3 regions of the Clostridium novyi NT genome follow, and region 1 is predicted to be linked to each of the others. Evidence: a T-box and tRNA genes for the amino acid it is inferred to sense, from the RefSeq annotation. Region 1 holds a T-box; the other regions hold tRNA genes.

Region 1 (11,453 bases):
TGAATATAGGTGAAAAACTCAAGCAGCTAAGGATAGAAAAAGGTCTTACTCAAATGGATCTTGCTAGTAGATGTGAACTATCCAAAGGATTTATATCACAATTGGAAAGAGATTTAACATCACCATCTATAGCTACTTTAGTAGATATATTGGAGTGTCTTGGTACAAACTTAAAAGATTTTTTTAATAATGATGAAGAAGAAAAAATAGTATTTTCCAAAGAAGATATATTTGAAGCGGAAGATACTGAATTAAATTACAACGTACAGTGGGTAATTCCTAATGCGCAAAAGAATATGATGGAACCAATACTTGTAACGCTTGAACCAAATGGGCAATATAAAAATGATGAACCTCATGAAGGTGAAGAATTTGGATATGTGCTTGCAGGTACTGTATATATACATTTAGGTCATAAGAAATACAAGGCCAAAAAAGGAGAAAGCTTTTATTATAAAGCAAGAAAAAATCACTATATATCAAATGCAGGAAAAAGTTTAGCGAAAGTATTGTGGGTAAGTACACCACCATATTTCTAAAAAATTTAAAATAATAGAGTCTATGGGGGGTAAGGCAAATGGCAGAGAATATAATCGAAATAAAAAATGTTTATAAAGAATTTAATGGTGTACCTATATTAAAGGACATAAACTTAAATATAAAGAAAAATGAGTTTTTAACTTTATTAGGTCCAAGTGGGTGTGGTAAGACTACTACACTTAGAATATTAGGTGGATTTGAAGATGCGACAAATGGAGAAGTTATATTTGAAGGTAAGAAAATAAATGACGTTCCTCCGTATAAAAGACAAATAAATACTGTGTTTCAAAAGTATGCCTTGTTCCCTCACATGAGTATTTTTGAAAATATTGCTTTTGGACTTAACATAAAAAAAGTTCCTAAAGATCAGATAAAAACAAGAGTTAAAAGAATGCTTAAATTAGTTGATTTAGAAGGATATGAAAACAGATCAATTGATTCATTAAGTGGAGGGCAACAACAAAGAATAGCTATAGCAAGAGCCTTAGTTAATGAACCTAAAGTTTTATTACTTGATGAACCTTTAGGAGCTTTAGATTTAAAACTAAGAAAAGAAATGCAAATAGAGCTAAAGAAGATGCAGAAGCAATTAGGAATAACATTTATATATGTTACTCATGATCAAGATGAAGCTTTAACTATGTCAGATAAGATTGTAGTTATGGATAAAGGTGAAATACAACAAATGGGAACACCAGAAGACATATACAATGAACCTAAAAATGCATTTGTTGCCAAATTTATAGGTGCAAGTAATATTGTCGATGGAATTATGATAGAAGACTTTTTAGTTGATTTTGCAGGAAGAAAATTTGAATGTGTTGATAAGGGTTTTGAACCTAATGAAGATATTCAAGTTGTAGTAAGACCAGAAGATATAAAAATAGTGGATAAAGATAAAGGTATGCTTGAAGGAGTAGTAGAATCTGAAACATTCAAAGGTGTTCATTATGAAATGATAGTGAAAGAAAATGACAGAGAATGGTTAGTGCATAGTACTCTAAAATCAGAAGTAGGTACAGTGGTAGGAATGAACATATTCCCAGAGGACATTCATATCATGAAAAAGGTGAGTGATTAATTATGAAAAAATGGTTATCCTCTCCGTATATAATCTGGAGTGTTTTGTTTATAGTTTTTCCATTATTTTTAGTAGTTTATTTTAGTTTTACTGGTGGAGATACAGGAACACATTTTACTTTAAATAACTATAAAGTTTTGGCTCAGCCACTTTATGTTAAAGTATTTATGCGATCTATAAATCTTGCTCTTGTATCAACTGTAGTTTGTTTAATTGTTGGATATCCAATGGCAATGATACTTGCTGATAAAGAAATAAATAAAACAGGTTTAGCAGTTTTGTTATTTGTTGTGCCTATGTGGATGAATTTTTTACTTAGAACATATTCTTGGATTGCTATTCTAGGAAAGAATGGATTTATAAATACGGTTTTAGAAAGTTTAGGTATGCCTAAGTTAAATCTTTTATATAATAGCGGAGCAGTTGTGCTTGGAATGGTATATAACTTTCTTCCTTTTATGGTTTTACCTATATATACTGTTCTTTCTAAAATGGACAAAAGTATAATAGAAGCTGCAAGTGATCTTGGAGCAAATAAAGTTACGATTTTTAGAAAAATTATTTTCCCACTAAGTCTTCCAGGTGTTATGTCTGGAATAACTATGGTGTTTATGCCAGCTGTTAGTACATTCGTAATTTCAAGACTTTTAGGTGGTGGACAATATACGCTTTTAGGTAACCTTGTAGAACAACAATTCTTGGTTACTGGTGATTGGCATTTTGGATCATCAATATCTATTGTAATGATGATTTTAATATTAATTTCAATGCTTATTATGACAAAATATGATGGTGAACAGACAGGAGGTGGAGGATTATGGTAAATAAGTTTTTGAAAAGATTTTATGCATTTTTAATATTCGTATTCCTCTACGCACCTATTGTGGTACTTATAGTATTTTCATTTAACAACTCTAAATCTAGAGCACATTGGGATGGATTTACTTTAAAATGGTACATGGCATTATTTAATGATCAGCAGATTTTAAAATCCCTTTATTATACTATTGCAGTTGCAGTGTTGTCATCACTTGTAGCAACCATAATTGGAACAGCTGCGGCAATTGGAATAAACAATATGAAGTCTGTTAGTAAAAAGATAATGCTTAATATAAACTATCTTCCAGTTTTAAATCCAGATATAGTAACAGGTGTTGCGTTAATGAGTTTATTTATATTTGCTAAATTAAACTTAGGATTTTTAACTATGTTACTTTCACATATAACTTTTAACATACCATATGTAATATTATCGGTGTTGCCTAAATTAAGACAATTACCTAAAGATACTACAGAAGCGGCTATGGATCTTGGAGCCACTCCATCATATGCCTTGAGAAAAGTTATATTACCACAAATTAAACCAGGTATAGTAACAGGAGCACTTATGGCCTTTACTATGTCTATAGATGATTTTGTAATAAGTTTCTTCACAACAGGTGAAGGTGTAAGTAACCTTTCTATTACAATTTATTCTATGGCCAGACGTGGAATAAATCCAAAAATAAATGCAATTTCTACACTATTATTTGTAACGGTATTAGTATTATTACTTATAATAAATAAAAGATCGCCAGAAACTAAATTACAGGGAGGAAGTGGCTTATAGTGAAAAAATTTAAGAGATTATCATTAGTATTTATGTTAATAGGTATAATGATGTTTTCCCTTTCAGGATGTGGAAAAGGTAAAGATACTTTAAATGTATACAACTGGGGAGATTACATTGATGAATCTGTAATTAAAGAATTTGAAAAAGAGTACAACGTAAAAGTAAACTATGAAACATTTGCGACTAATGAAGATATGTATGTAAAAATAAAGAAGGGTGGAACTGACTACGATGTTTTAGTACCTTCTGATTATATGATAACAAAAATGATAAATGAAAATATGTTAGAGAAGATAGATATGAATAACATACCAAATTATAAGGATATACCAAGCAAATTTAAAAATTTAGCTTTTGATCCTAAAAATCAATACTCAGTACCATATATGTGGGGTACAGTAGGTATTATATATAATACAAAGCTTATAAAAGATAACATAGATAGCTGGGATGCTTTATGGAATCCTAAATATAAAGGTCAAATATTAATGGTTGATAGCCAAAGAGATGCTATTGCAGTTGCACTTAAAAAGTTAGGATATTCAATGAATACAACTAACAAAGCAGAACTTGAAAAAGCTAAGCAAGAACTTATAAAACAAAAACCACTTGTTCATGCATATGTTGGAGATGAAGTTAAGGACCTTATGACTGATGAAGAAGGTGCTATAGCTGTTGTATGGTCAGGTGATGCTGTTACAATGATGAAGAACAACAAAAATTTAAGATACGTTATACCAAAAGAGGGAAGTAACCTATGGTTTGATAATATGGTTATTCCTAAAGGAAGTAAGCATAAAAAAGAAGCTGAAATGTTCATTAATTTCATGACTAGACCTGATATCGCATTAAAAAATGTTAGATATATTGGATACTCAACTCCAAATACAAAAACACTTGAAATGATGACACCAGAAGAAAGAAATAACAAAACAGCTTATCCAGAAGATGCAAAAATAAAGAAATGTGATGTTTTTGTTGATTTAGGAGATTTCATAAAAGAATACGATAGAGCTTGGACTGAAATAAAAGCTAAATAGTTTAAAACTTAATTCTATAAATAAAAAATCCTATGAGTAGATAAATTATCTATTCCATAGGATTTTTTTATGGATTATTCTATAGAGTTAAGTTTTCCTATAATAACGTCTTCCATAACTTTTAAGTTTTCTTCTGATTTAGCAGGTGTATCAGCTTTAGTATATAGATAGATCTTTATTTTTGGTTCTGTTCCAGAAGGTCTAACTGCATACCAACTTCCATCATCAAGATAGAATTTTAAAACATTTGATGCACCAATATCTTTATAACCATCTATAAAATCAATGCATTCTTTTAGTTTCATATTTCCTATTTTAGTAGGATATGATTTTCTATATTCTTTCATCATTCTTGATATTCTTTCTTGACCTTCTATACCTTCAAGAACTAATGAAATTTGTTTTTCTTTATAATATCCATGTTCTTTGAATACTTCCTTAAGCACATCTATTAGAGTTTTTCCTATGCTTTTGTAATAAGCAGCAGCTTCACATAAAAGCATAGATGAACTTACTCCATCTTTATCTCTTACAAATGTACTAGCATTGTATCCTATACTTTCTTCATATCCAAAAATAAATTCATATTCTCCAGTTTTCTCGAACTTAGGAATTCTACCGCATATATTTTTAAATCCAGTTAAAGCTTCAAAGGTTGTAACACCGTATTTTTCAGCAATAACTTTTCCAAGATCACCTGTAACTATAGATTTTACTATAGCTGCATTTTTAGGAAGAGTTCCTTTATCGTGCATACCTTCAACTATATATTTAATAAGTATTGCTCCAGTTTGATTACCATTAAATGCAACATATTCTCCATTTTTATCTTTTACTTCTATTGCAAGTCTGTCACAGTCAGGATCAGTTGCAATTAAAAGCTCAGCGTCTACTTTTTTTCCGAGATTTTCAGCATATTTAAATGCTTTTGTATCTTCAGGGTTAGGGTATCCAACTGTTGTAAAATCTGGATCAGGGTTTTCTTGTTCTGGAACTACTATTATATTAGTAAATCCTCTTTCGCGTAAAACACGTCTTACTGGAATATTTCCAGTTCCGTTAAGTGGAGAATATACGATTTTTATATCTTTATCAATGTCATCTCTTATACTTAATGATTTAACTTTTTCTATATATTCATCATCTATTTCTTTTCCTATAATATTTAAAAGACCTTTATTTATAGCTTCTTTTTCATCCATGATTTTTACATCTTTAAAATCTTTAATTTCATTTATTTTTTCAGTCATAGGATCAGCGATACTTGATAAAACTTGAGCGCCATCTTCCCAGTAAACTTTATAGCCATTATATTCTTTAGGATTATGACTAGCTGTTATTATAATTCCAGCAGCTGTGTTAAGTTTTCTAATAGTAAAAGAAAGTTCAGGAGTAGGGCGAATATCTTCAAATAAGTAAGATTTTATACCATTTCCAGCAAGAACTAATGCGGCAGTTTTAGAAAATTCTTTTGAAAAGTGTCTAACATCATAGGCAATAGCAACACCACGATTCATATAATTTTGACCTTTTTCCTTTATAAAATCGGCTATACCTTGTGTTACCTTTGAAATATTATATATATTCATTCTATTAGTACCAGCACCTAATTTACCACGAAGACCAGCAGTTCCAAATTCTAAGTTTTTATAGAATCTATCTTGGATTTCTTCTTTGTTGTCTTTTATGGACTTTAATTCCTCTTTAGTTTTTGGGTCTATAAAATCATCATTAAGCCATTTTTCATATACTTTGATATAATCCATTGAAAATCACTCCTTAACAAAATTTTTACTAACTAGTAGGTATGCTTTGGATTTTTGCTAACTACCTCAATGCCACGCATAATTGCATTTATTATGTTTATAGTTTGTTGTTTATCTATTTCACTTAGAGCTCTTGCATATATTTCGCCTTTTTCAGATGTTATATACTTTGGAGCTATATAATTTAAGGCATATGCCTTAATATCACGTTGACATTGTTCACATTTACATATATGTTCATATTTAGCTAATACTTTAGCAAGTAATTTATCTACTGCTTCCTCACTATAATTTTTTAACTGACACATAATGACACATCCTTATATTTTGTAAAAATACTATATATTATATACAACTAACAAATTTCTTTTATAATTCTCAATGCATTTTTATAACAAATTTTTTCTATATCATTTTCAGTAAATCCATTAACTTTTAATGCATCAATAAGTTTGTGTATTTCTCCTATATTATCTATTTCTAAAATTGAATCTATTCCATCAAAGTCAGATCCAAGAGAAATAACTTCTATACCACCTATGTTTTTAATATGTTTTATATGAGTTAGCATATCGTTTATTCTACTAAATTTTCCGCCACCTAAAAATTCTCCAAAAAAGTTTATTCCTATGACTCCACCCTTATTTGCAAGGGTTTTTATCATATCATCTGTAAGGTTTCTAGAGTGATTTGTAATGCTTCTAGCATTTGAATGAGAAGCTACAAATGGGGCTTTAGAATATTTAGCTACATCATAAAATCCACCATCAGATAGGTGGGATACATCAATTATCATGTTAAGATTATTCATATCATTTATAAGTTCTATTCCAAAGGGAGTAAGACCTTTATTTTTATATTTAGGTATAGCATTTGGATATCCAATTTCATTTGGAAAATTCCAAGTCAAGGTAATAAGACGTACACCTCTTTCGTGGAAATGTTTTAAATTTAAGAGGTCGCCTTTAAGAACAGCTCCTTCTTCTATTGTCAAAAATGCTGAAATTTTATTTTGTGATTTATTTTTTATTAGTTCATCATAATTTGTAGCAAGTGAAATATGCTCTTTATTTTTATCAAGTTCACAATAAAATTTATTTAACATGTTTGAACATAAATCAAAAGGATCTTCGTTAGATTTTTTTTCGATAAATAAGGCAAAAAATTGAGCTAAAGAATTTGATTTTTTTAATTTTGTAATATCAACAGAAAAACTATTATGATTTAATTGGGAATTATTATAATATATTTTAGATATGGTATCACAGTGAAAATCAATGATTTTCATAAAACCCACCTCGCATGTCCTATGTTAGATATATTATATCACTATTTAATGTAAAAAATAAGTAAAATATGAAGTGATTTCATTAGTAAACTTTCTTGATTTATTGACATATATTTTATTTAATATTATAATTCTAATTAAATTGTATTTATGTAAAATTAATGAGATTAAAGATTATGAAGAGGAGAGTAAGTATAGAGCCTTGATTTTAGCGAGCTGATAATGGTGTGAGATCAGTATTAAGTCTATATGGAAGAACACCTCGGAATTTCTAACCGAAATTACATGTAAGAGTAGATTTAGACGAGACCAAACCGTTAAATTTGGGGAGCATAATAAATGTGCTTATTAAAGAGATCATATTTATGATAAGTTAGGTGGTACCGCGAATATATAACCTTCGTCCTGATAAAATTTTAGGATGAAGGTTTTTTATTTATATATTGGTAAAAATAAATATAGATTAGGATTAGGAGGATATCAATGGAAACAGTATTAGTTAAACAACTTTACAGAGAAACAGAAAAGTTTGCAGGAAAAGAAGTTAAAATAAGTGGATGGATAAGAACACTTAGAGCTTCAAATAAATTTGGGTTTATAGAAGTTAATGACGGAAGTTTCTTTAAAAATATTCAAGTTGTATTTGGTGCTGAACTTGAAAACTTTAAAGAAATATCAAAATATGCTATTAGCTCAAGCATAAGTGTAGAAGGGGAAGTTGTAATTACAGAAGGAGCAAAACAACCTTTTGAAATTCATGCTAAAAAAGTAGTATTAGAAGGAAAATCTGATGCTGATTATCCACTTCAAAAGAAAAGACATACTTTTGAATATTTAAGAAGCATAGCTCACTTAAGACCAAGAAGTAATGCTTTTTCAGCAGTATTTAGAGTACGTTCATTAGCAGCATATGCTATACATAAGTTCTTCCAAGATCAAGGATTTGTTTATGTTCATACACCAATTATCACAGGAAGTGACTGTGAAGGTGCAGGAGAAATGTTTAGAGTAACAACTTTAGATATGGAAAACCCTCCAAAGGATGAAAAGGGAAATGTAGATTACAAAGAAGATTTCTTTGGAAAACAAGCAAACCTTACAGTAAGTGGACAGCTTGAAGCTGAAATATACGCTTTAGCATTTAGAAATGTTTATACATTCGGACCTACATTTAGAGCAGAAAACTCTAACACAGCAAGACACGCATCAGAATTCTGGATGATAGAACCTGAAATGGCTTTTGCTGAATTAAAGGACTACATGGATGTAGCAGAACAAATGGTTAAATATATAATCAACTATGTAAGAGAAAATGCTCCAGAAGAAATGGAATTCTTCAATAAGTTTATTGACAAAGGATTATTAGAAAGATTAGACAATGTTGTAAACTCTGATTTTGCTAGAATAAGCTACACAGAAGCTGTAGAAATCCTTCAAAAATCAGGAGCAGAATTTGAATATCCTGTTGAATGGGGAATTGATCTTCAAACAGAACACGAAAGATATTTAACAGAACAAATTTATAAAAAACCAGTATTCGTAACAGATTATCCAAAGGATATTAAAGCATTCTACATGAGAATGAATGATGATAACAAAACTGTTGCAGCAGCTGACCTTTTAGTTCCAGGTATCGGAGAAATAATTGGAGGAAGCCAAAGAGAAGAAAGACTTGATATTCTTGAAGCTAGAATGGCTGAACTTGGACTTGAAAAAGAAGATTACTGGTGGTATTTAGAACTTAGAAAATACGGAGAAACTAAGCACGCTGGATATGGTCTTGGATTTGAAAGAATGATAATGTACTTAACAGGAATGGGCAACATAAGAGACGTAATACCATTCCCAAGAACTCCAGGAGTTTCTGAATTTTAATATTTAATATATAAATTAAAAGGACTTTTGTAAAATTACAAAGGTCCTTTTTTCTATATAAAATCATTTATAGTGATTATAAAAACTAACATTGTCAATAATATCAATAATAGAATTAATTAATGAATTTAGGAGAATTTATATATGTTAAAGATTATTGGTAGACTAATTGGACTTGGCAAGGAAGAAATGAAATACAATAGAGAGATATTAATATTTATGCTTATAAGCGCCTTTATATTTTTTATTATAGGGGTATCTCATACAAATGAAGGAGCCAGTTTTATATATGCAAATAGACTAAAGATATTTTTAGAAGCTAAAAATGAAAAAGCAGGAGTTACAAAGGAAGATATAGATAAAATAATTTATGATTATAAAGAAGCAGTTCCAGTGAATGTAAGAGAATTTGAAATAAATGATATAAAAGATAGAGTGGATAATTATATACATCAGTTAAAGAATTATAATAATCCTAGTTTAAATGAATTAATTCGAAGTATGGAAGACGCAAAGGATACTGATAATAAGGAAACATTAATTAAAAATTTAAATAGTATTGATTTAAGAGAAATGTTAAATATAATAAGTAAAAAATATATAACCAGTGAAAAGCTTCAAAACGTAGCTAAATGGCAAGAAAATACTTGGTTATCCATTATGTACTTTTCACTTGCTACTTTAAATTTGTTTATGGTAATTGTAATAAAGGTTATTTGTGATATTAAATTATTTAAAAGGTCAGTTTAATTTGCTTTTGCAAATTCAAACTAGCCTTATTTTATTTTATAATATTACTATGGTATAATTATTAATAGAATATATGTTCGAAATAAAAATAAAAGTTGGTGAAAATAGATGAGTTTTAGGTTTATATATGGTAGGGCAGGAAGTGGAAAAAGTAAATTTTGCATAGATGATATAGAAAAAAGATTACAAGAAGATACAAATAAACAACTTATATTGATTGTGCCAGAACAGTTTTCATTTCAAGCTGAAAAGAGTGTAGTAGAAAAGGTTAAAGGTACAGGAATAACTAATGTAAAAGTAACTAGTTTTGAAAGAATTGCTTATGATGTATTTAATGAAGTTGGAGGGTCAACTCATAAGATTATAAATTCTTCAGGAAAACTTATGCTTATATTTAATATAATAAATAATTTAAAAGATGAACTTAAGGTATTTGCAACTGCTGCAAATCAAGAGGGGTTTGTAAATAATATATCTGATATTATTACTGAATTGAAAAGATATGACGTTACAGCGACAGAACTTAGAGCTACTTTAAATCTTATAGAAGATGAATTTTTAAAGGATAAGATAAATGATATAAGTTATATATTTGAACAATTTCAAGAAAGCCTTCACAAAAATTATATAGATTCTGAAGATGAGCTTACTTTATTATATAGAAAAATTGATACATCTAAAATGTTTGATGGGGCAGAAGTATGGATAGATGAATTTAGTTCATTTACTCCCCAACAATATAAAATTTTAGAAAAACTTATGGAAAAGGCAAGTAGAGTAAATATAACTTTATGTATGGATTACTATAGAGTTATAGACGGTACTGATGTTTTTGCCCCAACAAAGAGAACGGAAGAAAAATTAAGAGAAATCTTAAAAGAGAAAGATGTTAAACTTGATAAGCCTATTATTTTAAACAATGATGATGTAAATAGATTTAAGGATAGTAGTGAGCTTAAATATTTAGAAGAAAATTATTTTAAGTATCCATATAAACCGTATGATAAGACAACTGACGATATAAAGATTATAAGAGCATTAAATCCTTATTCAGAAGTTGAAAATATAGCAAAAGAAATAGCTAAAATATCAATGGAAAGTAACATAAGATACAGGGATATTGCAGTTATAACTAGGGATTTAGAAGGGTACGAAAAAATAGTAAAAACAATTTTTGATGAATACGAAATACCTTACTTTATAGATAAAAAGAAAGAAATAGATGATAATCCTCTTATTGTGCTTATAACATCAGTTATAGAAATATTTAATAAAAGTTGGTCTTATGAGGCTATGTTTAGATATTTAAAAACAGGGCTTTCAAATGTTTCAAAAGAAGAAGTGGACTTATTAGAAAATTATGTTTTAGCCTATGGTATAAGAGGAAAGAAAAAGTGGCAATCTCCTTGGGAATACGGAAATGAGAACATATTAGAAAAAATAAATGAAATTAGAATTAAAGTTTCAGAGCCTCTTATAAAATTTTCATCAAAACTTAAAG
Region 2 (11,453 bases), 1.1 Mb from region 1:
ACCCTATCAAACTCCGAATGCCATATACTTGTACCCCGGCAGTCAGACTACGAATGATAAGATCCGTGGTCAAAAGGGAAACAGCCCAGACCATCAGCTAAGGTCCCAAAGTGTAAGTTAAGTGGGAAAGGATGTGGGATTTCTAAGACAACTAGGATGTTGGCTTAGAAGCAGCCACTCATTTAAAGAGTGCGTAATAGCTCACTAGTCGAGAGATCCTGCGCCGAAGATGTAACGGGGCTCAAACTTACCACCGAAGCTATGGATGTATACTTTGTATACGTGGTAGAGGAGCTTTCTGTACAGGTTGAAGCCATACCGTAAGGAGTGGTGGACAGTACAGAAGTGAGAATGCTGGCATAAGTAGCGAAAAACAAGTGAGAATCTTGTTGACCGAATATCTAAGGTTTCCTGGGGAAGGCTCGTCCTCCCAGGGTTAGTCGGGACCTAAGCCAAGGCCGAAAGGCGTAGGTGATGGACAACTGGTTGATATTCCAGTACCACCATAATGCGTTTGACAAATGGGATGACGCAGGAGGATAGGATGTGCGCACTATTGGATGTGCGTCTAAGCACTTAGGGTGTTAAGTAGGCAAATCCGCTTAACATTAAGCCTGAGGTGTGATGGGGAGTCATTTTTGACGAAGTATCTGATTCCACGCTGCCAAGAAAAGTCTCTATGGAGCAAAATGGTGCCCGTACCGCAAACCGACACAGGTAGATGAGGAGAGAATCCTAAGGTCGTCGGAAGAATTACTGCTAAGGAACTCGGCAAATTGACCCCGTAACTTAGGGAGAAGGGGTGCCTACGAGAGTAGGCCGCAGTGAATAGGCTCAAGCAACTGTTTATCAAAAACACAGGTCTCTGCTAAAGCGTAAGCTGATGTATAGGGGCTGACGCCTGCCCGGTGCTGGAAGGTTAAGGGGAATAGTTAGCGTAAGCGAAGCTATGAACTTAAGCCCCAGTAAACGGCGGCCGTAACTATAACGGTCCTAAGGTAGCGAAATTCCTTGTCGGGTAAGTTCCGACCCGCACGAATGGCGTAATGATTTGAGCACTGTCTCGGCAGTAAATCCGGTGAAATTGTAGTGCAAGTGAAGATGCTTGCTACCCGCGGTTGGACGGAAAGACCCCGTAGAGCTTTACTGTAGCTTAGCATTGAATTTCGGTATTGTCTGTACAGGATAGGTGGGAGACTTAGAAACCAGGGCGTCAGCTTTGGTGGAGTCATCCTTGGGATACCACCCTGATAGTACTGGAATTCTAACTGGAGGCCATGAATCTGGTCACAGGACATTGCTAGGTGGGCAGTTTGACTGGGGCGGTCGCCTCCTAAAAGGTAACGGAGGCGCCCAAAGGTTCCCTCAGCGCGGTCGGAAATCGCGCGTAGAGTGCAAAGGCAGAAGGGAGCCTGACTGCGACACATACAGGTGGAGCAGGGACGAAAGTCGGGCTTAGTGATCCGGTGGTTCTGTATGGAAGGGCCATCGCTCAACGGATAAAAGCTACCTCGGGGATAACAGGCTGATCTCCCCCAAGAGTCCACATCGACGGGGAGGTTTGGCACCTCGATGTCGGCTCGTCGCATCCTGGGGCTGTAGTCGGTCCCAAGGGTTGGGCTGTTCGCCCATTAAAGCGGCACGCGAGCTGGGTTCAGAACGTCGTGAGACAGTTCGGTCCCTATCCGCCGTGGGCGTAGGAAATTTGAGAGGAGCTGTCCTTAGTACGAGAGGACCGGGATGGACCAACCTCTGGTGCACCAGTTGTTCCGCCAGGAGCACAGCTGGGTAGCTATGTTGGGAAGGGATAAACGCTGAAAGCATCTAAGCGTGAAGCCCACCTCAAGATTAGATTTCCCATAGCGTAAGCTAGTAAGACCCCTGAAAGACTATCAGGTTGATAGGTTGGAGGTGTAAGTACAGTAATGTATTCAGCTGACCAATACTAATAGGTCGAGGGCTTGATCAAATAAATTATTATCACTGTGCAATTTTGAAAGAACAAAAAGTTCTTTTAATTAATGTTCCGCGATAGCTCAATGGTGGAGCACTCGGCTGTTAACCGATAGGTTGGAGGTTCGAGTCCTCTTCGCGGAGCCATTTTTTATTTTTTGATATATTTCTATATAAGTGCTTATTGAAAGTAAATCTTCTTATGTTGCATAAATTATTAAAATGCAATATAAGAAGATTTATTTTTATTAAAAATCATATTAAATAAAAAAATAAGGAAATAGTTAAGTAAGTTCGATAATTAAAAAAATCAAATGGTATTTCCCTTAAAATGGAATGTGTACCCGGTATTTATGCTTTGAATAATCTTTATAACAAATTAAAATATATATAAGGATACTTATACTTTAAATATAAAAATCATATAAATAACAAGTCTTATGTAAATGTTTACACAGATTCTCAAGCTATTATTTAAATATAAAAAGTATGGTTAGCTATAAATTGTAGTGGTTAATAAATCATGAGTTTAAACAATAACATATATTAAGAGGAGATAATATGAAAAAGTATATTAGATTTAAAATAGTAACTGAGGACAGAATAGGAATAACTTTTGACATATTAAAAAAAATTTATGACTTAAATATAAATATTGTATCCATAGAAGTATTTCCTAAAACAGTATTCATTAAAATTGAAGATATTTATTCTCATAATAAAGACTTAATAAAGAAAAAATTATATGAAGTAAGTGGAATAATAATGGTATGTGAAATTAATCTTTTAGAATATGAAAAAAATGAAAGAAAATTATTGGCTATAATAGATGCGGTGGATGATGGAGTAATATATGTAAATAAAAATTTAAATATAGAAATCTTCAATAGTTATTGTGAAAAGATTTTTAATTGTAATAAAGATGATATTATAGACAAAGATATAAGAACTGTTCTAGAAGATCCACTTATAATAGATTTAATAAAAAGTGGTAAAGATTATAAGAATGTTGAAATAAAAATTAATAGCAAAAAAGGAGATATACAATACTTAACAACGGGAATAGCTGTAAAGGATGATAGTGGAGAAAGTATTGGAGTTGTATCATCAATAACAGATATAAAAAAAGTAATAGAACTTGCAAGTGTAGTATCTAAAATGGATAAAGAAGCTTTTGGCAATATCATTGGTAATAGCCAAGCTATAAAAGGAGTAAAGAATATTGTTAAAACTGTCTCTAAGAGTAATTCCACAGTTATATTGAGAGGAGAAAGTGGAACAGGTAAAGAACTTTTTGCAAGGGCTATTCAGAGACTTAGTAATAGAAAAGACAAAAGGTTTGTAATTTTAAATTGCGCTGCATTACCAGAAAATTTAATAGAAAGTGAATTATTTGGTTATGTAAAGGGGAGTTTTACTGGTGCAAATAATAATGGAAAAGAGGGATTATTTAAAGAAGCCAATGAAGGAACAATATTTTTAGATGAAATAGGAGAACTTTCAATGGTGCTTCAAGCTAAGCTTTTAAGAGTATTGCAAGATGGAGTTGTTAGAAAAATAGGAAGTTGCACGGAAGAAAAAGTTGATGTGCGAATTATAGCAGCTACAAATAGAAATTTAGAAGAAATGGTTAAAAAGGGTGAGTTTAGAGAAGATTTATATTATAGACTTAATGTTATACCTATTTTTATACCAAGCCTAAGAGAGAGAATGGAAGATATACCTGATATGGTCACATTTTTCATAAAAAAATTAAACCATAAATTATCAAAAAAAATATTAGGTGTAAAATATGATTTTATTAAGGAGCTTATGAAATATAATTGGCCAGGAAATATAAGAGAGTTACAAAATGTTGTTGAAAGAGCTATGAATTTATGTGATGGTAAACTTCTTACAAAAAAACATCTAATGATTAATTCATATATTAATCCTATAAGTTTAGATGAAGTAAAAGAAGCAAGTGACTTAAAGTTAAAAGATATTGTGGAGGCTTGTGAAAAAGAAGCTATAATAAAAGCTTTGAAAAAAAATAAAACATTTAGAAAAACAGCTAAGGTGTTAGGGGTATCACATACAACCATAATAAATAAAATAAAAAAGTATAATATAGTTTGGCAATAATAATTTACAATGCAATATAGATTTAAAAATAAAATATAAATGAAAAGCACTTTTAAAATACGTTTTTAAGAGTGCTTTTTTTATATTTTGTTTTTTATATTTTTTATAACTGTAATCTTTTAATTACAGTGGGTAAGAAATTTTACAGTAATTTAGATAATAATGGTTTAAAAAGTTGACAAATATAGGAAAAGCAATACAAACTATTTCAATTTATTTAAATGTGAAACTAAAAGCAATGTTGAGGTAAATAATGTATTTGTATAAATTTTAAGGAAAATAAGGTTTGAAATTTAACTTTAAATACTAGGTTGGCATGCAACTTGCTTAGTATAAGGGTAAGGTTAAAAAAATATAAATTAGGGGGATTTTAAAATGAGTAATGAACATAACTTAAGCAATATGGGTTTTGGAACAAAGACTGTACATGGAGGACATATTAAAGATACTCAATTTGGATCACTTGCAACACCAATATTCCAAACATCAACATTTATATTTGATTCAGCAGAACAAGGTGGAAATAGATTTGCGGGAAAAGAAGATGGATATATTTACTCAAGAATAGCAAATCCAACTGTTGCAGAAATAGAAAGAAAAATTGCTTTATTAGAAGGTGGAGAAGCTGCAATAGGAACAGCATCAGGAATGGGTGCTATATCATCAGCTTTATGGACTGCATTAAAAGCAGGAGACCATGTAGTTGCATCTGATACATTATATGGTTGTACATTCGCATTATTAAATCATGGATTAACTAAAATGGGTGTAGAAGTTACATTTGTAGATCCAACTAATTTAGAAGAAGTTAAAAATGCAATGAAGGAAAATACAAGAGTTGTTTATCTTGAAACTCCAGCAAATCCAACATTGAAAGTTACAGACATAGAAGGAATAGCTAAAATAGCACATGAAGTTAAAGATTGTTTAGTATTTGTTGATAATACATTTAATACTCCATATATTCAAAGACCATTAGAACTTGGTGCAGATGTAGTAGTACATTCAGCAACTAAATATATAAATGGACACGGGGATGTTGTTGCTGGATTTGTAATAGGAAATGCAGACTTTATAGGTGCAGTTAGAGGACAGGGATTAAAAGATATGACAGGTGCAGTTATGAGTCCATTAAGTGCTTTTTTAATTATAAGAGGAATGAAAACATTAGAAATTAGAATGGAAAGACATTGTGCTAATGCAATGAAAGTAGCACAATTCTTAGAAGCTCATCCAGCAGTAGAAAAAGTATATTATCCAGGACTTGAAAGCTTTGAATATCACGATTTAGCTAAAAAGCAAATGGATTTACCAGGAGCTATGATTTCATTTGAAATAAAAGGTGGAGTTGAAGAAGGAAGAACTATTATGAATAACGTAAAACTTGCAAGTCTTGCAGTAAGTCTTGGAGATACAGAAACATTAATTCAACATCCTGCATCAATGACTCACTCACCATATACTAAAGAAGAAAGAGCAGAAGCTGGAATAAGTGATAGCTTAGTTAGATTATCAGTTGGTCTTGAAACTGTTGATGATATAATTGCCGACTTAAAACAAGCTTTAGATTTAATAGTAAAATAAGAAAATAAAATATGACTACAATATGCTTATATATTGTAGTCATATTAAAATAATAAAAGGCTACTTATAAATTGTTTATATTAAAGGTATTAGCTTAGATTATAATACTATTTTCCGAAAACCTTTACATTTCAATATATATATTAATTTTACCAATCTTCAGTTTACTAAATAAGCATGAAGATAGTTTTATAATTATGAGGTTATTAATTATAAGGAGGATAAGATATGGAGAGTGGAAGGGGAAAGAAAACATTATCAAGTGGGGTAGCGCTGATACCTTTTGTGGTATTTGTAGCTGTGTATCTTGGTAGTGGTGTTTGGCTAAATATGAAAGGAGTAGAAAAGGCTTTTTATCAATTCCCAGCGCCAGTTGCAGTATTCTGTGGTATTATAGTAGCATTTTTGATATTAAAGGGAAAATTAAATGAAAAGTTTGATACTTTTGTAAGTGGATGTGGAAATCCTGATATTATCATAATGTGCATAATTTATTTGCTTGCAGGGGCTTTTGCTACTGTATCAAAGGCAATGGGAGGAGTCGAATCTACAGTAAATCTAGGCTTAACTTATATACCAGCAAAATATATAATTGTAGGATTATTTATAATATCTTGCTTTTTATCAATTTCTACAGGTTCATCTGTAGGTTCTATAGTTGCAATAACTCCAATTGCAATTGGACTTGCTGAAAAAGCAGGTTTATCACTACCATTAACTTTAGCTGCAGTAATGGGTGGTTCAATGTTTGGAGACAATCTATCAGTAATATCAGATACAACTATTGCCGCTACTAGAACCCAAGGGTGTGAGATGAGGGATAAATTTAGAGTAAATATATTTATAGCAGCACCTGCAGCTATAATAACTATAATCTTTTTATTTATATTTGGTAAACCTGAAGTTCTTCCAGCAATGCAGGCTTATGAGTATTCAATTATAAAAGTAATTCCTTATATTTTTGTTTTAGTATTGTCACTTGCAGGAATGAATGTTTTTGTAGTTTTAACTGGTGGAATAATTTTATCTGGAGGAATCGGATTATTTTACAATAATTTAACTGTATTAACTTTTGCGCAAAATATTTTTGAAGGGTTTACAAGTATGATTGATATTTTCTTACTATCTATATTAACAGGTGGTCTTGCGGAGATGGTTACCAAAGGTGGAGGAGTAAAATTCCTACTTGAAAAAATACAAAAAATAATAAAAGGAAAGAAATCTGCTGAAATAGGAATAGGTATATTAGTAGCCTTAACAGATGCAGCAGTTGCTAATAATACTGTAGCAATTATAATAAATGGATCTATAGCTAAAAGAATGTGTGAGACATACAAAGTAGACCCAAGAAGAAGTGCATCTATTTTAGATACATTCTCATGTATAATGCAAGGCATAATTCCATATGGAGCTCAAATGTTAATACTATTAAGCTTTACAAAGGGAAGTATAACCCCATTCCAAGTAATACCGTTGCTTTGGTATCAACAATTACTTCTTATATCTGTTGTATTGTCTACATTTATACCATTTGCAGACGGAATAATAAGAAAAAATCCTTGGAAATGGAATTCTAAGAAGAAAGAAAATATAGAAGGATAAATTAATTAAATTATCGGTAATAATCTTATGAATAAAATCATATAAGTTTAATTGTTGTCAATTCATACAATGTGAAGGGAGGAAAATAAATGGATAAAAAACTAATTGAAATTCGTTGGCATGGTCGTGGAGGTCAAGGTGCCAAAACTGCTTCTTTACTTTTAGCTGAAGTTGCTTTTAATACTGGAATGTATATTCAAGGATTTCCAGAGTATGGACCAGAAAGAATGGGTGCACCAATAACTGCATATAACAGAATAGCAAACTTTCCATTAAGAGTTCATAGTAATATTTATGAACCAGATTTTGTTGTAGTAGTTGATGAAAGCTTATTAAAATCAGTTAATTGCGTTGCTGGATTAAAAAAAGAAGGTGCTATAATAATAAACACTAAAAAATCCATTGATGAAATAAGAAAAGAATTATGTGGATATGAAGGAAAAGTGTATACAATAGATGCTAGAACTATTTCAGAAGAAACTTTAGGTGCTTATTTTCCTAACACACCAATGCTTGCTGCTATAGTTAAAGTATTGGGTATTATGGATTTAGATGAATTTATAGAAGATATGAAGGATTCATTTAAACACAAATTTGCATCAAAACCCCAAGTAATATCTAAAAACATGAATGCTCTTAAGAGATCTCTTCAGGAGGTGAATGGAATTGAGTAAAAAAATGAATGTTACTTCAGAAAGTAAGTGGAATGAAATACCAATAGGCGGACAAATTGTTGATGCAGGTAATTCTGAAGAGTTTAAAACTGGTGATTGGAGAGCTATGAAGCCTGTATGGCATGAAGATAAATGTAAAAATTGTATGTTTTGTTGGGCTGTATGTCCTGATATGTCCATTATAGTTAAAGACGGAAAGGTAACAGGCATTGATTATGATCATTGTAAGGGATGTGGAGTTTGTACAAAACAATGTAAATTTAATGCTTTAGATTTTGTAGCGGAATAAGGAGGGAAGGATAACTATGTCAAAAGCTAAACAAATAAGAAAAAGTTTAAGTGGTAATGAGGCAGTTGCTACAGCTATGATGCAAATTAATCCTGAAGTAGTTGCGGCATTTCCAATAACTCCATCTACAGAGGTGGTTCAATATTTTTCAAGCTTTATAGCTAATGGAAAGTGTTCAACTGAATTTGTAACAGTAGAATCTGAACATAGTGCTATAAGTGCTTGTATTGGTGCTTCGGCAGCAGGTGCAAGAGTTATGACTGCTACATCATCTCAAGGATTAGCACTTATGTGGGAAATGCTTCATATAGCAGCAGGTGATAGATGTCCTATAGTTATGGCAGCAGTTAATAGAGCATTATCAGTTCCTTTAAATATTCATAATGATCATTCGGATTCTATGGGAGCTAGGGATACTGGATTTATACAATTGTATTCTGAAAATACCCAAGAAGCTTATGATAATTTTATTCAAGCTGTTAGAATTGCAGAACATGAGGATGTTTTAACACCAGCTATGGTCTGCTATGATGGATTTATTACAAGTCATGCTGTTGAAAACGTATTCTTAATGGAAAAAGAAGATGTTAGTAATTTTGTTGGTGAAAATAAGAGATTTGATAAAGGATTGCTTGGAGAAAAGAAATTAGTTGGTTCTATGGTTCTTACAAATTTCTATATGGAAATGAAACATCAACAGCTTCATGGATTATTAAATGCAAAAAAAGTTCTTCTTGAAGTAGCTAAAGAATATGAAGAGTTAACTGGAAGAAGCTATGGATTGTTTGAGAAGTATAGATTAGATGATGCAGAAGTTGCTATGGTAATTATGGGATCTTCAGCAGGTACTGCTAAAAAGGTTGTAGACGACTTACGAGAAAAGGGAATAAAAGTAGGCGTTCTTAAAATAAGATTATATAGACCATTCCCAGCAGAAGAAATTGCTGAAGCTCTTAAACATGTTAAGGCAGTAGCTGTAATGGATAAGGCTGAAGCATTATCAGGAAATGGTGGTCCAGTATTTAATGATGTTTCAAGTGCATTGTATGGAAATTCAGAAGGTAAGATTTTAATGAGTTATATATATGGACTTGGTGGAAGAGATGTTACAGTAAACTGGCTTACAACTGTATTTGATGATTTATACGCAGCTATGAAAACTGGAGAATATAAAAAATATAATTATTTAGCGGTAAGAGGATAGGGGGTGCTGTAGATGGCAACATTAAAAGAATTAACTAAAGTTGAAGATAGATTAGCTAGTGGACATAGAATGTGTGCTGGTTGCGGAGCACCAATGGTAGCAAAATGGGTTTTAAAAGCAGTAAAACCTGAAGATGAAGTGGTTGTTGGCTGTGCAACAGGATGTTTAGAAGTTTCCACAGGATTATATCCATATAGTTCTTGGAAAGATTCATTTATTCATACAGCATTTGAGTGTGCTTCAGCAACTATGAGTGGAGTTGAAGCGGCATACAAATCAATGAAATCTAGAGGGCTTATTAATAAAAATTATAAATTTATAACTTTTGGTGGAGATGGAGGAACTTATGATATAGGATTCCAATCTTTATCTGGTGCTATGGAAAGAGGTCATGATATGCTTTATGTATGTTATGATAACGGAGCATATATGAATACTGGCATACAAAGATCATCAGCTACACCATGTGGTGCTGATGCTACAACATCACCATCTGGAACAAACTCTTTAGGAAAAAGACAATTTAGAAAAGATTTAACTATGATAATGGCGGGACACCATATACCATATGTAGCTCAAACAGTACCTGTTATTCCAGGAACTAAATATATGTTAGATCTTTATAATAAATCACATAAAGCTATAAATGAAATTGAAGGTCCTAAATTTATTAATGTATTAACACCATGTGCAAGAGGATGGAGAGTTGATACTGCATCTGAACTAGATATAATTAAGCTTGCTGTAGACACTTGTTTCTGGCCATTATATGAAGTAATAGATGGTAAATTTAAGTTAACATATAAACCAGCTAAAAAGCTTCCAATAGAAGAATGGATGAAACCACAAGGAAGATTTAAACATTTATTTAAATCAGAAGAAGGAAAAGCTAAAATAAAATCAATTCAAGCTGAAATTGATAAGAGATGGGTAGAATTATTATTTCTTTGTGGAGAAGAGCTATAAATAGTAGGTTAAAAATAATTAATATAGTAGGTTAAAATAAATGAAAACTGTTAATAAATTATAGTTTATTAACAGTTTTCGTTTATTGTTTAAAAGTAGATTTATTTTTTATGTTTGATTTAATAATTAGAATAATTCCTAAAATTATAAATACTAAACTTATAACTTGAGCCATTCTAAGTGAACCTAGCATTAAGCTATCAGTTCTAAGTCCTTCTATAAAAAATCTTCCTAGTGAATAAAAAATTAAATACAAGTAGAATATAGATCCTTTTGCAAGATGTTTTCTAGTTATTAATAATAAAATGATTAATACTACTATATTCCAAATAGATTCATATAAGAATGTAGGATGATAGTAAAAACCATCTATATACATTCCATTTTGAATAAACTTTGGAAAATGAGATATAAACTCGTAGGATACTATGCCACCATGAGCTTCACTATTAAAAAAGTTTCCCCAACGACCTATAGCTTGTGCTAATATAAAGCAAGGAGCCACAGTATCAATTAAATCTAAAAAGTTTAATTTTCTATATCTGCTCATTAAATATCCACTAATTACGGCACCTATTAGTCCGCCATGAATTGCAAGTCCGCCTTCACGAATATATAAAATGTGAGAGGGATTAGCACCATAATAAGACCAGTTAAATATTACATAATACAATCTTGCGCATAGTATGGAAAATGGAAGAGCAACTATAAATACATCTGTTAATTTATCAAAATCTATATTATAAATTTTGCTTCTTTTGTATGCAAGACCATATGCTAAAATTATTCCCATACATATTAAAATGCCATACCAACGAATTTCAAGTCCGAAAATTTCAAATGCTACTGGATTCATGTTATCACTGCCTTTTTATGATTTTTGTTCCATTACTTTCAAGAATAATAGTTCCATTTATATCAGTTCTATATGTAGTAATGTTTTTGCTTTTTAGTTTTCTTAATGTTTCTTTATGTGGATGACCATAATCATTACCTTTGCCACAACTAATTATTGCAACCTTAGGATTGACTTCATTTAAAAAGTTATCACTAGTGG
Region 3 (11,453 bases), 160 kb from region 1:
TAATACAAAATTTGATTTAGTTTCATAAACCTTTAATCCATCTATCTTTTTTAGCTCTTTTAATAAATAATTTCTCTCATATAAAACTTTATCTATAGATTCTCTAATAAAATCTTTATCTTTTAATATAATCTCACCAATAACTTGGCTTACTGAATTAACATTAAAAGGCGGCTTTACTTTTTTTATTTCTCTTAAAAGGGTATCATTTGTTATTAAAAATCCTAATCTTAAAGCAGCACTTCCTATAGCTTTGGATGCTGTTCTTAAAACTATTAGATTATCATATTTCTTAATATAATCCAATATAGAATCTCCATAAAACTCCATATATGCTTCATCAACTACTACTATGCAATTTACATTCTCAATTATTTTTATGATGTCATATTTAGGTATTACCCCTCCTGTTGGATTATTGGGATTTGAAAAAATAAACATTTTAGGTTTTTCTTCATTTATATACTCTATAATCTTATTCACATTTAATTTAAAATCTTCATCTAAATCAAACACTGAAACCTTTCCTCCACGGACTTTTGTATAAACTTCATACATAGAAAAGTCTGGATTAAGAGTTACTATTTTTTCATTCTTATCTAAAAAAGCATTTGTAAGTATTTGTATAAGTTCATCTGAACCATTTCCAACCATTATATTTTTTTCATCTATACCAATATAATCTCCATAAGCTTTTTTAAGCTTTGTTGCATCTGGATCTGGATAATTGTTAAATTCCAATTCAATTAAACTTCTTATTATTTTGTTCTTAATTTCCTTTGAAAGTCCTATAAAACTTTCATTAGCATCTAGTTTAATTTTATATTTCTCTCCTTTTGCATCATAAGGTCTAAAATCTTTAATATCTTTCCTAAATAGTTCTTGAATCATTATTTAAACCTCACTTCAATTGAATTAGCGTGAGCTGTTAACCCTTCTGTTTTAGCAATTGTAACTATATCATCTTTAACCTTTTTTAATGCATTTTCTGAGTAATATAAATAACTTGACTTTTTTATATAATCATCTACTGATAGTGGAGAGAAAAATTTAGCACTTCCATTTGTAGGTAATACGTGGTTTGGTCCAGCCATGTAATCTCCTAAAGGTTCAGGCGCAAACTTTCCTAAAAATATTGATCCTGCATTTTTAATTTCTCCAAGCATAGAAAATGGTTCTTTAACTAATACTTCTAAATGCTCTGGTGCTACAACATTTGCCATATCAATAGCTTCTTTTAAATTTTCTACTACTAGTATCGCTCCATAATTCTTTAAAGATTTTTCTATTATACTTTTTCTTGATAACTTTCTTATTTGTTTTTGCAATTCCTCTTTTACTTTTATAGCTAAATCATTAGATGTAGTAACTAATGTTGAAGATGCAAGCTCATCATGTTCTGCTTGTGACATTAAATCTGCAGCTATGAATTTAGGATCATTATCTTCATCAGCAATTACTAATATTTCACTTGGACCTGCTATCATATCAATATCCACATATCCATAAACACTTCTTTTAGCCATGGCAACATATATGTTGCCAGGACCAACTATTTTATCAACTTTACCTATACTTTCTGTACCAAAAGCAAGTGCAGCTACTCCTTGTGCTCCTCCAACTTTATATATCTCATCAACTCCAGCAACCTTAGCTGCAACTAAAATATTAGGATTTATACTTCCATCCTTTAATGGGGGAGTTACCATAACTATTTTTTTTACTCCTGCAACTTTAGCTGGAATTGTATTCATCATTACTGAGGAAGGATATGCAGCTGTTCCTCCTGGCACATATATTCCAACACTGTCTAGTGGTCTAATTTGTTGTCCTAATATAACTCCATCTTCTTTCGTAACAATCCAAGAATTCCTTTTTTGCTTCTCGTGGTAAAAAAATATATTTTCTTTTGCTTTTTTTATTGCTTCTATAAAATTTTTATCCACAAGAGCATATGCCTTTTTAATTTCCTCTTCAGTTACTTTTATATTTTGTGAATTAATATACCTACAATCAAATTGATTAGTGTACTTATTAACAGCTTTATCCCCATTTTCTCTAACATCTTTTATAATTTCATCAACTGCTACAAGAACTTCTTTTTTTACACTTTGAGACCTATCCTTTAGAATTTTTATATAAGATTGTTTGTTTTCTTTAGTAACATTTATAATATCTATCATTTAAAATCCCCCTAATTATTTACTACCCTATTTACATTTTCAATAATCTTACTAATTTCATTTTGCTTAGTTTTCATGCTAGTCTTATTCACTATCATTCTGGCACTTATATTACATATATCTTCTACAACTACAAGCCCATTTTCTTTTAGTGTTGATCCTGTTTCTACTATATCTACAATAGCATCTGCAAGTCCTACTATTGGTGCTAGTTCAACTGATCCTTCTATTTTTATAAGTTCAACATCAATTCCTTTATTTCTAAAATATTTTCTTGCTACTTTTGGATACTTTGTAGCTATTTTTTTAATATTATATCCTTTATAAATATCAATCTCAGGTAATGTAGCCACTGCAAACTTACACTTTCCTATTTTTAAATCCATAACTTCATAAAAATCTTTTTCTTTTTCCATCAAAGTATCTTTTCCAACAATACCTATATCAGCTGCCCCATAGTCTACATAGGTTGTTACATCTGGTGCCTTAACAAGAAAAAACTCTATATTATATTCTTTATTTTCACTGTGAAATATAAGTTTACGCCCCTTATTAAGTAACTCATCTACATTCACACCAATATCCTTAAATATTTCAATAGCTTTCTCTTCAAGTCTTCCTTTAGTCAAAGCTATTTTTACCTTTTTCAAATAAACGCCCCCTAATCTATAAATTTTAAATTAATTCTTCTAAAAAATTATCAATAATAACTTCCTTACTCTTATTAAAATTAATATCATATATCTTAATAAATTCTCTATTATCAATGAATATAATCTTGTCTACACACTTACTCCTTGCATATTTAATAGTATCTTCAATTGTGTCCCTCAAACTTATTTCACATATAATATTATTTTTTCTAACTCTATTTGCAATTTTATATGCTCTATTTAAATACTTGTTTTCACAATGTAAAATAACATTTCTAAACTTTCTTATATTTAAAACCTCATATATTCTAAGCGCTTCTATAATATTATCAATGTTAATTCCAAATCCAGTAGAGGGAAGATCACATCCAAAATTACCTATTAACTTATCATATCTTCCACCACTTAAAATATAATCACCAACCCCTTCTACATATCCCTTAAAAATTACCCCAGTATAATAATCAATGTCTTGTATCATCCCTAAATCAATAGAAACATATTTACTTAACCCAACTTTATCAATTATTTTATACAAGCTTAAAATTTCATCTAAGGCCTTTAGTTGTTCATTATCATTAACTAAATTTTTAGCTTCGTAAACTACACCTATATCACCAAACATCCTTGGGAGTTGTTCTAGTATTTTTATAGTATCCGCTTTAATAATTTTTGTTTTTTCCTTTAAATAATCTTTTAATGCTACATAGTTCTTATTTTCAATTAAGTTTTTTAATGTAAAAACTTCTTCTTTATTTATGTTTTCATTTTTAATAATTTCTTTAAAAAACTTTGACTGTCCAAGTTCTATTTTAAAATTTTTAAGTCCAAGTTGTAATAAAGATTCTATTGCTGTTATAACAACCTCCGCATCAGCTTTTATATTTTCAATACCTATTATTTCAATCCCCGATTGAGTTATTTCGCTAGTCTTTCCATTTAAGTTTTCATTAATTCTAAATATATTTGATGTATAACAAAGCTTCAAAGGATAATCCTTATAATTTACTTTAGTTGCTACAATTCTTCCTATTGGCATTGTCATATCAGGCTTTAATACTAAAATTCTTCCATTTCTATCAAATAATTTATACATCTTTTCCTGGGCAATTGGTTGATTTTCAAAATTAAATACATCATAAAATTCTAAAGTCGGAGAGATTATCTCTGAAAATCCATTTAGCTTATATAAATTTCTCAATTTTTTTTCTACATATAATTTTTCTTCACATTCCTTAAATAAAATATCCCTCATACCATCAGGCGTGTACTTTTTCAACTTATCCAAATTGTCGCCTCCTCACTCCATCACTTTATCACAGTAAAGTATTAAATTATATTAAATATTACTATTTATACTTAAATTTGTCAAGACTGTTTGTAAATATATTTTTATTTTTTAACTTCCACCTACTTTTGCAAATTAAAAATCACTTAATTTCATAAATTAAAAGGCAGCTGATATTTAGCTATATCAACTGCCTTATTAATAAAAGTAACATTAAATAACACAAAATACTATTTTAAATTATTAATTATGATTTCTTTTAACTTTTTCTTCTGATCATAAGCATCACCTATATTATGAATATTATTAGTTCCAAATTCCATTTCCTCCAAGCTCTCCATATTGCCAGTAGTACTAGAATAAAAATCAGTAATATTATCTCTATGGAGTCCTTTTTTTGCAACCCATGATTCGTAGTTGTTCATTTTCATATCCACCTTTCCAACTTACATCAAAATTATTATTCTCCATCATATAACAAATCATTTTTGTATCTTCTTTATTGTTTTCATTTAATGTAACTACAACCCTATCATCGTTGTTAACTAAATTCATATAATCATAAAATTTACTATAATCACTAAGATCCATTTCATTTTTTATATTTAAACTGTATTCTGACATGTTGTACTTCCTTTCGATGTGTTTAGTTATATTTTCTTCAATTTTCTTTAAATTATTCTATTGATAGTGATTATTAGGTAATAAAAATGTTGAATTATTAACATTAATGATATACAATTAAGAAAAGACAAGTTAATCCATAAGGGGGTATTTTTATCATGAAGAATTTAAAAGGAACAAAAACAGCTGAAAATTTATTAAAAGCTTTTGCTGGAGAATCCCAAGCTACTATGAAATATACTTATTATGCATCTAAAGCAAAAAAAGAAGGATATGTACAAATTTCAAATATATTTACTGAAACAGCAGGAAACGAAAAAGAACACGCTAAAATATTTTTAAAATATTTATTAGAAGATGAATCTTTACCTGATACAGCTATAGATATTAACGCTGGATATGCAGTTGCTCTTGGAGATACAAAAGCAAACTTAAATTCTGCAGCTAATGGTGAAGAAGAAGAATGGGACAAGCTATACCCTGCATTTGCTAAAGTTGCTGAAGAAGAAGGATTCGCTGATATAGCTGAAAGCTTTAGAATTATTGCTGGAATAGAAAATCATCATAAAGAAAGATATAGAAAATTATTAGCTAACATAGAAGATGGTTCTGTATTTAAAAAAGAAAATTCTACATTATGGAAATGCTTAAACTGTGGATATATATATGAAGGTGCTGCAGCCCCTGAAAAATGTCCTGCATGCAACCATCCACAAGGATACTTTGAAATATTATCAGAAAACTATTAATAATAATAAAAACTCACCAATGCACTTATTGCATTAGTGAGTTTTTTAATTTCTTATATATTTAATTTATTTTTGTTTGCAATTTAATCATTTTTACTGATTTTACACTTTATTTTATAGTAACTTTATTTTTTTACTTATCCTCCTTAATCTTATTTATAATTTTTTCTGCTTCATTATACGGAACTTCTTCATATCTTTCAAACTTCATTTTAAAACTTCCTCTAGCTCCAGTTAAAGCTCTTAAATCAGTTGCATACTTAAGAACCTCAGCTAGTGGTACTTCTGCAATTATTTTTTCTAAATCTCCACAGGAGTCCATTCCTAATACTCTTCCTCTTTTTTTATTTATATCTGCCATAACATCGCCCATATAATCATTTGGAACATGAACTTCCAAATGCATTATAGGCTCTAACAATACAGAGTCTCCTTGTTGCATAGCTTTCTTATATGCAATTGACGCTGCTATCTTAAATGCCATTTCAGAAGAATCTACTGAGTGATATGAACCATCATGTAAAGTTGCCTTTAATCCTATAACTGGGAAACCAGCTAATGCACCATGTTTCATAGATTCTTTTAGTCCCTTTTCAACGGCTGGTATATATTGTTTTGGAACTACTCCACCAAAAATTTTGTCTATAAATAATAAATCAGTTTTCCCATCACATCTAGGCTCAAATTTTATCTTTACATCCCCATATTGACCATGTCCACCACTTTGTTTTTTATGCTTTCCTTGTACATCTGAAACCTTCCTTATGGTTTCCCTATATGGAATTTTAGGATCTTTTAATTCTATAGATACTCCAAACTTATTTTTAAGTTTATTTACAATTACATCTAAATGAGTTTCTCCAACACCAGATATTATAGTATCCGCATTTTCTTCATCTCTAGAAATCGTAAAGGTTGGATCTTCCTCTGTCAATTTATATAATCCTGATGATATTTTATCTTCATCTCCCTTAGACTTTGGAACTATAGCCATAGAAATTACTGGCTCTGGAAAATCTATTTTTTCATACATTACTGCATATTTATTTTCACTTAAAGTATCCCCTGTAGATGTATATTGTAATTTAGGAACAGCTCCTATGTCCCCAGCTACTATTTCCTTAGCACTAATTTCATCTTTTCCTCTAACCACATATAAATTACTGAACTTTTCTTGCTTTTTCTTGTTAACATTATAAACAACGCTATCAGATTTAATTTTTCCTGTCATAACTTTAAAAATAGAAAGCTTTCCTACAAAAGGATCTGCAACTGTTTTAAATACAAACGCAGAAAATGGCTTATTCTCATCCATTTTTATATTAATTGGCTCATTGTTTCCTGTATTAATAGCCTGAATTTCTCTACATTCTTTAGGACATGGGAAACACTCCATTATATCTTCTAAAAATGTATTTATGCCTATACACTTAAATGCTGATCCACAAAGTACAGGAGCTATATCCCCATCTCTTGCTCCACTAATGATTCCATTATATAATTCACTATTAGTCAATTCTCCATCATTTAAATACTTTTCTAGTAATACCTCATCAGTTTCTGCAACTGACTCAATTATCATTTTTCTATATTCATCTACTTTAGGTAACAACTCAGTAGGTATTTCACTAACTTCCATTTGTTCATTTTTAGGATTAAAAATTCGGGCTTTTTTGTCTATAAGATTTATAACCCCTTTAAATTCTTCTTCCTTTCCTATAGGATATTGAATAGGCACTACAGACATCCCAAACCTATCTTTTAATTGATCTAACACCTTTTCAAAATTACTATTTTCTCTATCTAATTTGTTGATAAAAAAAGCTCTAGGTATGTTTAGTTTATTTACATACTTCCAAACTTTTTCCGTTCCAACTTTAACCCCCGATTTACCAGATAATGTAATTATAGCAGTATCTACTGCTCTTAAAGCTTCTATCATTTCTCCTACAAAATCAAAATATCCAGGTGTATCCAATATGTTTATTTTTATATTATTCCATTCACATGGTATAATACTTGTTGCAATTGATATTTTTCTTTTCTTTTCCTCAGGGTCATAATCACTTATGGTATTGCCTTCAGCTATCTTACCAAATCTGTCAATAGTTTTTGTACAATATAGTATTGCCTCTGTAAGAGTTGTCTTACCAGAACCACTGTGACCTATAAAACCTATATTCCTTAAATTTTGGGTGCTATATGACTTCATTATGATTCCCCCTTTTAATAACATATTAATTTTTTAATAACATATTGTTTGTTAATATATTCTCTTTTTTTATTAAAAGTCCTTTAATCTTTTATAAATTTTCAGAATTTTTAATCTTTTTAAGATATATATTTACTTAATTAATATTTACTTTATTTATATTCGTATTATTAAATTTATTTTTTTACTATGTTTTATATTACACTTAATATTTATTTAATTATATATAGTTATTAGAGGTTATATAAAACTTCAATGTTTCTTTAATCTTTAACAAATTTATAAATAAAATAAGTAAATAAAAAAAGCTTTGGCTAGATATAGTCAAAGCTTTTGATTTCTTTATAAATGATATGTTAATTTGTCAAAAAATAAAAATGGCTCCGCGAAGAGGACTCGAACCTCCAACCTATCGGTTAACAGCCGAGTGCTCCACCATTGAGCTATCGCGGAACATTACCTGGCAACGACCTACTCTTCCACACCGTCTCCAGTGCAGTACCATCGGCGCTTTGAAGCTTAACCATCGTGTTCGGTATGGGAACGGGTGTTACCTTCAAGCCATAATTACCAGATTACTTATTAAATTAAATGGCTCCGCGAAGAGGACTCGAACCTCCAACCTATCGGTTAACAGCCGAGTGCTCCACCATTGAGCTATCGCGGAACATTAATTAAAAGAACTAATTGTTCTTTCAAGATTACACAGTGATAATAATTATTTGATCAAGCCCTCGACCTATTAGTATTGGTCAGCTGAATACATTACTGTACTTACACCTCCAACCTATCAACCTGATAGTCTTTCAGGGGTCTTACTAGCTTACGCTATGGGAAATCTAATCTTGAGGTGGGCTTCACGCTTAGATGCTTTCAGCGTTTATCCCTTCCCAACATAGCTACCCAGCTGTGCTCCTGGCGGAACAACTGGTGCACCAGAGGTTGGTCCATCCCGGTCCTCTCGTACTAAGGACAGCTCCTCTCAAATTTCCTACGCCCACGGCGGATAGGGACCGAACTGTCTCACGACGTTCTGAACCCAGCTCGCGTGCCGCTTTAATGGGCGAACAGCCCAACCCTTGGGACCGACTACAGCCCCAGGATGCGACGAGCCGACATCGAGGTGCCAAACCTCCCCGTCGATGTGGACTCTTGGGGGAGATCAGCCTGTTATCCCCGAGGTAGCTTTTATCCGTTGAGCGATGGCCCTTCCATACAGAACCACCGGATCACTAAGCCCGACTTTCGTCCCTGCTCCACCTGTATGTGTCGCAGTCAGGCTCCCTTCTGCCTTTGCACTCTACGCGCGATTTCCGACCGCGCTGAGGGAACCTTTGGGCGCCTCCGTTACCTTTTAGGAGGCGACCGCCCCAGTCAAACTGCCCACCTAGCAATGTCCTGTGACCAGATTCATGGCCTCCAGTTAGAATTCCAGTACTATCAGGGTGGTATCCCAAGGATGACTCCACCAAAGCTGACGCCCTGGCTTCTAAGTCTCCCACCTATCCTGTACAGACAATACCGAAATTCAATGCTAAGCTACAGTAAAGCTCTACGGGGTCTTTCCGTCCAACCGCGGGTAGCAAGCATCTTCACTTGCACTACAATTTCACCGGATTTACTGCCGAGACAGTGCTCAAATCATTACGCCATTCGTGCGGGTCGGAACTTACCCGACAAGGAATTTCGCTACCTTAGGACCGTTATAGTTACGGCCGCCGTTTACTGGGGCTTAAGTTCATAGCTTCGCTTGCGCTAACTATTCCCCTTAACCTTCCAGCACCGGGCAGGCGTCAGCCCCTATACATCAGCTTACGCTTTAGCAGAGACCTGTGTTTTTGATAAACAGTTGCTTGAGCCTATTCACTGCGGCCTACTCTCGTAGGCACCCCTTCTCCCTAAGTTACGGGGTCAATTTGCCGAGTTCCTTAGCAGTAATTCTTCCGACGACCTTAGGATTCTCTCCTCATCTACCTGTGTCGGTTTGCGGTACGGGCACCATTTTGCTCCATAGAGACTTTTCTTGGCAGCGTGGAATCAGATACTTCGTCAAAAATGACTCCCCATCACACCTCAGGCTTAATGTTAAGCGGATTTGCCTACTTAACACCCTAAGTGCTTAGACGCACATCCAATAGTGCGCACATCCTATCCTCCTGCGTCATCCCATTTGTCAAACGCATTATGGTGGTACTGGAATATCAACCAGTTGTCCATCACCTACGCCTTTCGGCCTTGGCTTAGGTCCCGACTAACCCTGGGAGGACGAGCCTTCCCCAGGAAACCTTAGATATTCGGTCAACAAGATTCTCACTTGTTTTTCGCTACTTATGCCAGCATTCTCACTTCTGTACTGTCCACCACTCCTTACGGTATGGCTTCAACCTGTACAGAAAGCTCCTCTACCACGTATACAAAGTATACATCCATAGCTTCGGTGGTAAGTTTGAGCCCCGTTACATCTTCGGCGCAGGATCTCTCGACTAGTGAGCTATTACGCACTCTTTAAATGAGTGGCTGCTTCTAAGCCAACATCCTAGTTGTCTTAGAAATCCCACATCCTTTCCCACTTAACTTACACTTTGGGACCTTAGCTGATGGTCTGGGCTGTTTCCCTTTTGACCACGGATCTTATCATTCGTAGTCTGACTGCCGGGGTACAAGTATATGGCATTCGGAGTTTGATAGGGTTCAGTAACTGTTGTCAGCCCCTAGCCCATTCAGTGCTCTACCTCCACTACTTAATTACCCGACGCTAGCCCTAAAGCTATTTCGAGGAGAACCAGCTATCTCCGAGTTCGATTGGAATTTCTCCGCTATCCACAGCTCATCCCATGGCTTTTCAACGCCAACGTGGTTCGGACCTCCACGGAATTTTACTTCCGCTTCATCCTGGCCATGGATAGGTCACCCGGTTTCGGGTCTACAATATGCAACTAGTTGCCCTGTTCAGACTCGGTTTCCCTTCGGCTCCACACCATAAGTGCTTAACCTTGCTGCACATCGTAACTCGCTGGCCCGTTCTACAAAAAGTACGCCGTCACACTTTAATGTGCTCCGACCGATTGTAGGCACACGGTTTCAGATTCTATTTCACTCCCCTCCCGGGGTTCTTTTCACCTTTCCCTCACGGTACTGCTTCACTATCGGTCACTAGGTAGTATTTAGCCTTGGGAGATGGTCCTCCCAGCTTCCCACAAGGTTTCACGTGTCTCGTGGTACTCTGGAGTAGATCTACTTTTCTTTCCTTTTCGCTTACAGGGCTATTACCTTCTATGGCGGAGCCTTCCAGCTCTCTTCAACTAAAGAAATCAAAGCGTTGTGATCTATCCGCAACCCCAGGAACAAGTTCCTGGTTTGGGCTCTTCCCCTTTCGCTCGCCGCTACTTAGGGAATCGAATTTTCTTTCTCTTCCTCTGGGTACTTAGATGTTTCAGTTCCCCAGGTGTACCTCCATATACCTATATATTCAGTATACAGTATCTAGCAAAGCTAGATGGGTTTCCCCATTCGGAAATCTACATATCACAGGCTATGTGCGCCTACATGTAGCTTATCGCAGCTTATCACGTCCTTCATCGGCTCCTAGTGCCAGGGCATTCACCGTGCGCCCTTTGTAGCTTGATCTATCATCATCTACTAATTTTCATTAGTGTCTAGGTTTAGATTATTTCTAATCTTATTAATTCGTTTCTTTATCACTGTGCAATTTTCAAAGAACAATTTCTTGAAAGACTTAGTCTT

What was found. The T-box of region 1 lies ahead of asnS (asparagine--tRNA ligase). A T-box ahead of a tRNA ligase gene usually reads a tRNA of that ligase, here a tRNA-Asn.
Region 2: it encodes a tRNA-Asn, which carries the amino acid that the T-box ahead of asnS (asparagine--tRNA ligase) is inferred to sense. The anticodon was not compared.
Region 3: it encodes a tRNA-Asn, which carries the amino acid that the T-box ahead of asnS (asparagine--tRNA ligase) is inferred to sense. The anticodon was not compared.

What each region holds. Positions count from the first base shown of each region.
Region 1 is NC_008593.1:334,753-346,205, forward strand. Features, by position in the region: gene NT01CX_RS01775 (helix-turn-helix domain-containing protein) at 1-539, shown strand, start outside; gene potA (spermidine/putrescine ABC transporter ATP-binding protein) at 578-1,621, shown strand; gene NT01CX_RS01785 (ABC transporter permease) at 1,624-2,445, shown strand; gene NT01CX_RS01790 (ABC transporter permease) at 2,439-3,230, shown strand; gene NT01CX_RS01795 (ABC transporter substrate-binding protein) at 3,263-4,273, shown strand; gene NT01CX_RS01800 (phospho-sugar mutase) at 4,348-6,039, opposite strand; gene NT01CX_RS01805 (late competence development ComFB family protein) at 6,072-6,347, opposite strand; gene NT01CX_RS01810 (dipeptidase) at 6,395-7,327, opposite strand; T-box leader at 7,495-7,738, shown strand; gene asnS (asparagine--tRNA ligase) at 7,811-9,202, shown strand; gene NT01CX_RS01820 (hypothetical protein) at 9,347-9,952, shown strand; gene addB (helicase-exonuclease AddAB subunit AddB) at 10,061-11,453, shown strand, end outside.
Region 2 is NC_008593.1:1,795,964-1,807,416, reverse strand. Features, by position in the region: rRNA gene NT01CX_RS08440 (23S ribosomal RNA) at 1-1,969, shown strand, start outside; tRNA gene NT01CX_RS08435 (tRNA-Asn) at 2,026-2,100, shown strand; gene NT01CX_RS08430 (sigma 54-interacting transcriptional regulator) at 2,515-4,077, shown strand; gene megL (methionine gamma-lyase) at 4,453-5,661, shown strand; gene NT01CX_RS08420 (Na+/H+ antiporter NhaC family protein) at 5,890-7,263, shown strand; gene NT01CX_RS08415 (2-oxoacid:acceptor oxidoreductase family protein) at 7,353-7,937, shown strand; gene NT01CX_RS08410 (4Fe-4S binding protein) at 7,930-8,226, shown strand; gene NT01CX_RS08405 (transketolase C-terminal domain-containing protein) at 8,243-9,430, shown strand; gene NT01CX_RS08400 (thiamine pyrophosphate-dependent enzyme) at 9,443-10,396, shown strand; gene lgt (prolipoprotein diacylglyceryl transferase) at 10,479-11,252, opposite strand; gene NT01CX_RS08390 (ComEC/Rec2 family competence protein) at 11,257-11,453, opposite strand, start outside.
Region 3 is NC_008593.1:171,825-183,277, reverse strand. Features, by position in the region: gene hisC (histidinol-phosphate transaminase) at 1-891, opposite strand, end outside; gene hisD (histidinol dehydrogenase) at 891-2,183, opposite strand; gene hisG (ATP phosphoribosyltransferase) at 2,195-2,833, opposite strand; gene NT01CX_RS00960 (ATP phosphoribosyltransferase regulatory subunit) at 2,859-4,124, opposite strand; gene NT01CX_RS00955 (hypothetical protein) at 4,355-4,549, opposite strand; gene NT01CX_RS00950 (hypothetical protein) at 4,506-4,748, opposite strand; gene rbr (rubrerythrin) at 4,907-5,497, shown strand; gene fusA (elongation factor G) at 5,631-7,709, opposite strand; tRNA gene NT01CX_RS00935 (tRNA-Asn) at 8,088-8,162, opposite strand; rRNA gene rrf (5S ribosomal RNA) at 8,168-8,284, opposite strand; tRNA gene NT01CX_RS00925 (tRNA-Asn) at 8,302-8,376, opposite strand; rRNA gene NT01CX_RS00920 (23S ribosomal RNA) at 8,432-11,336, opposite strand.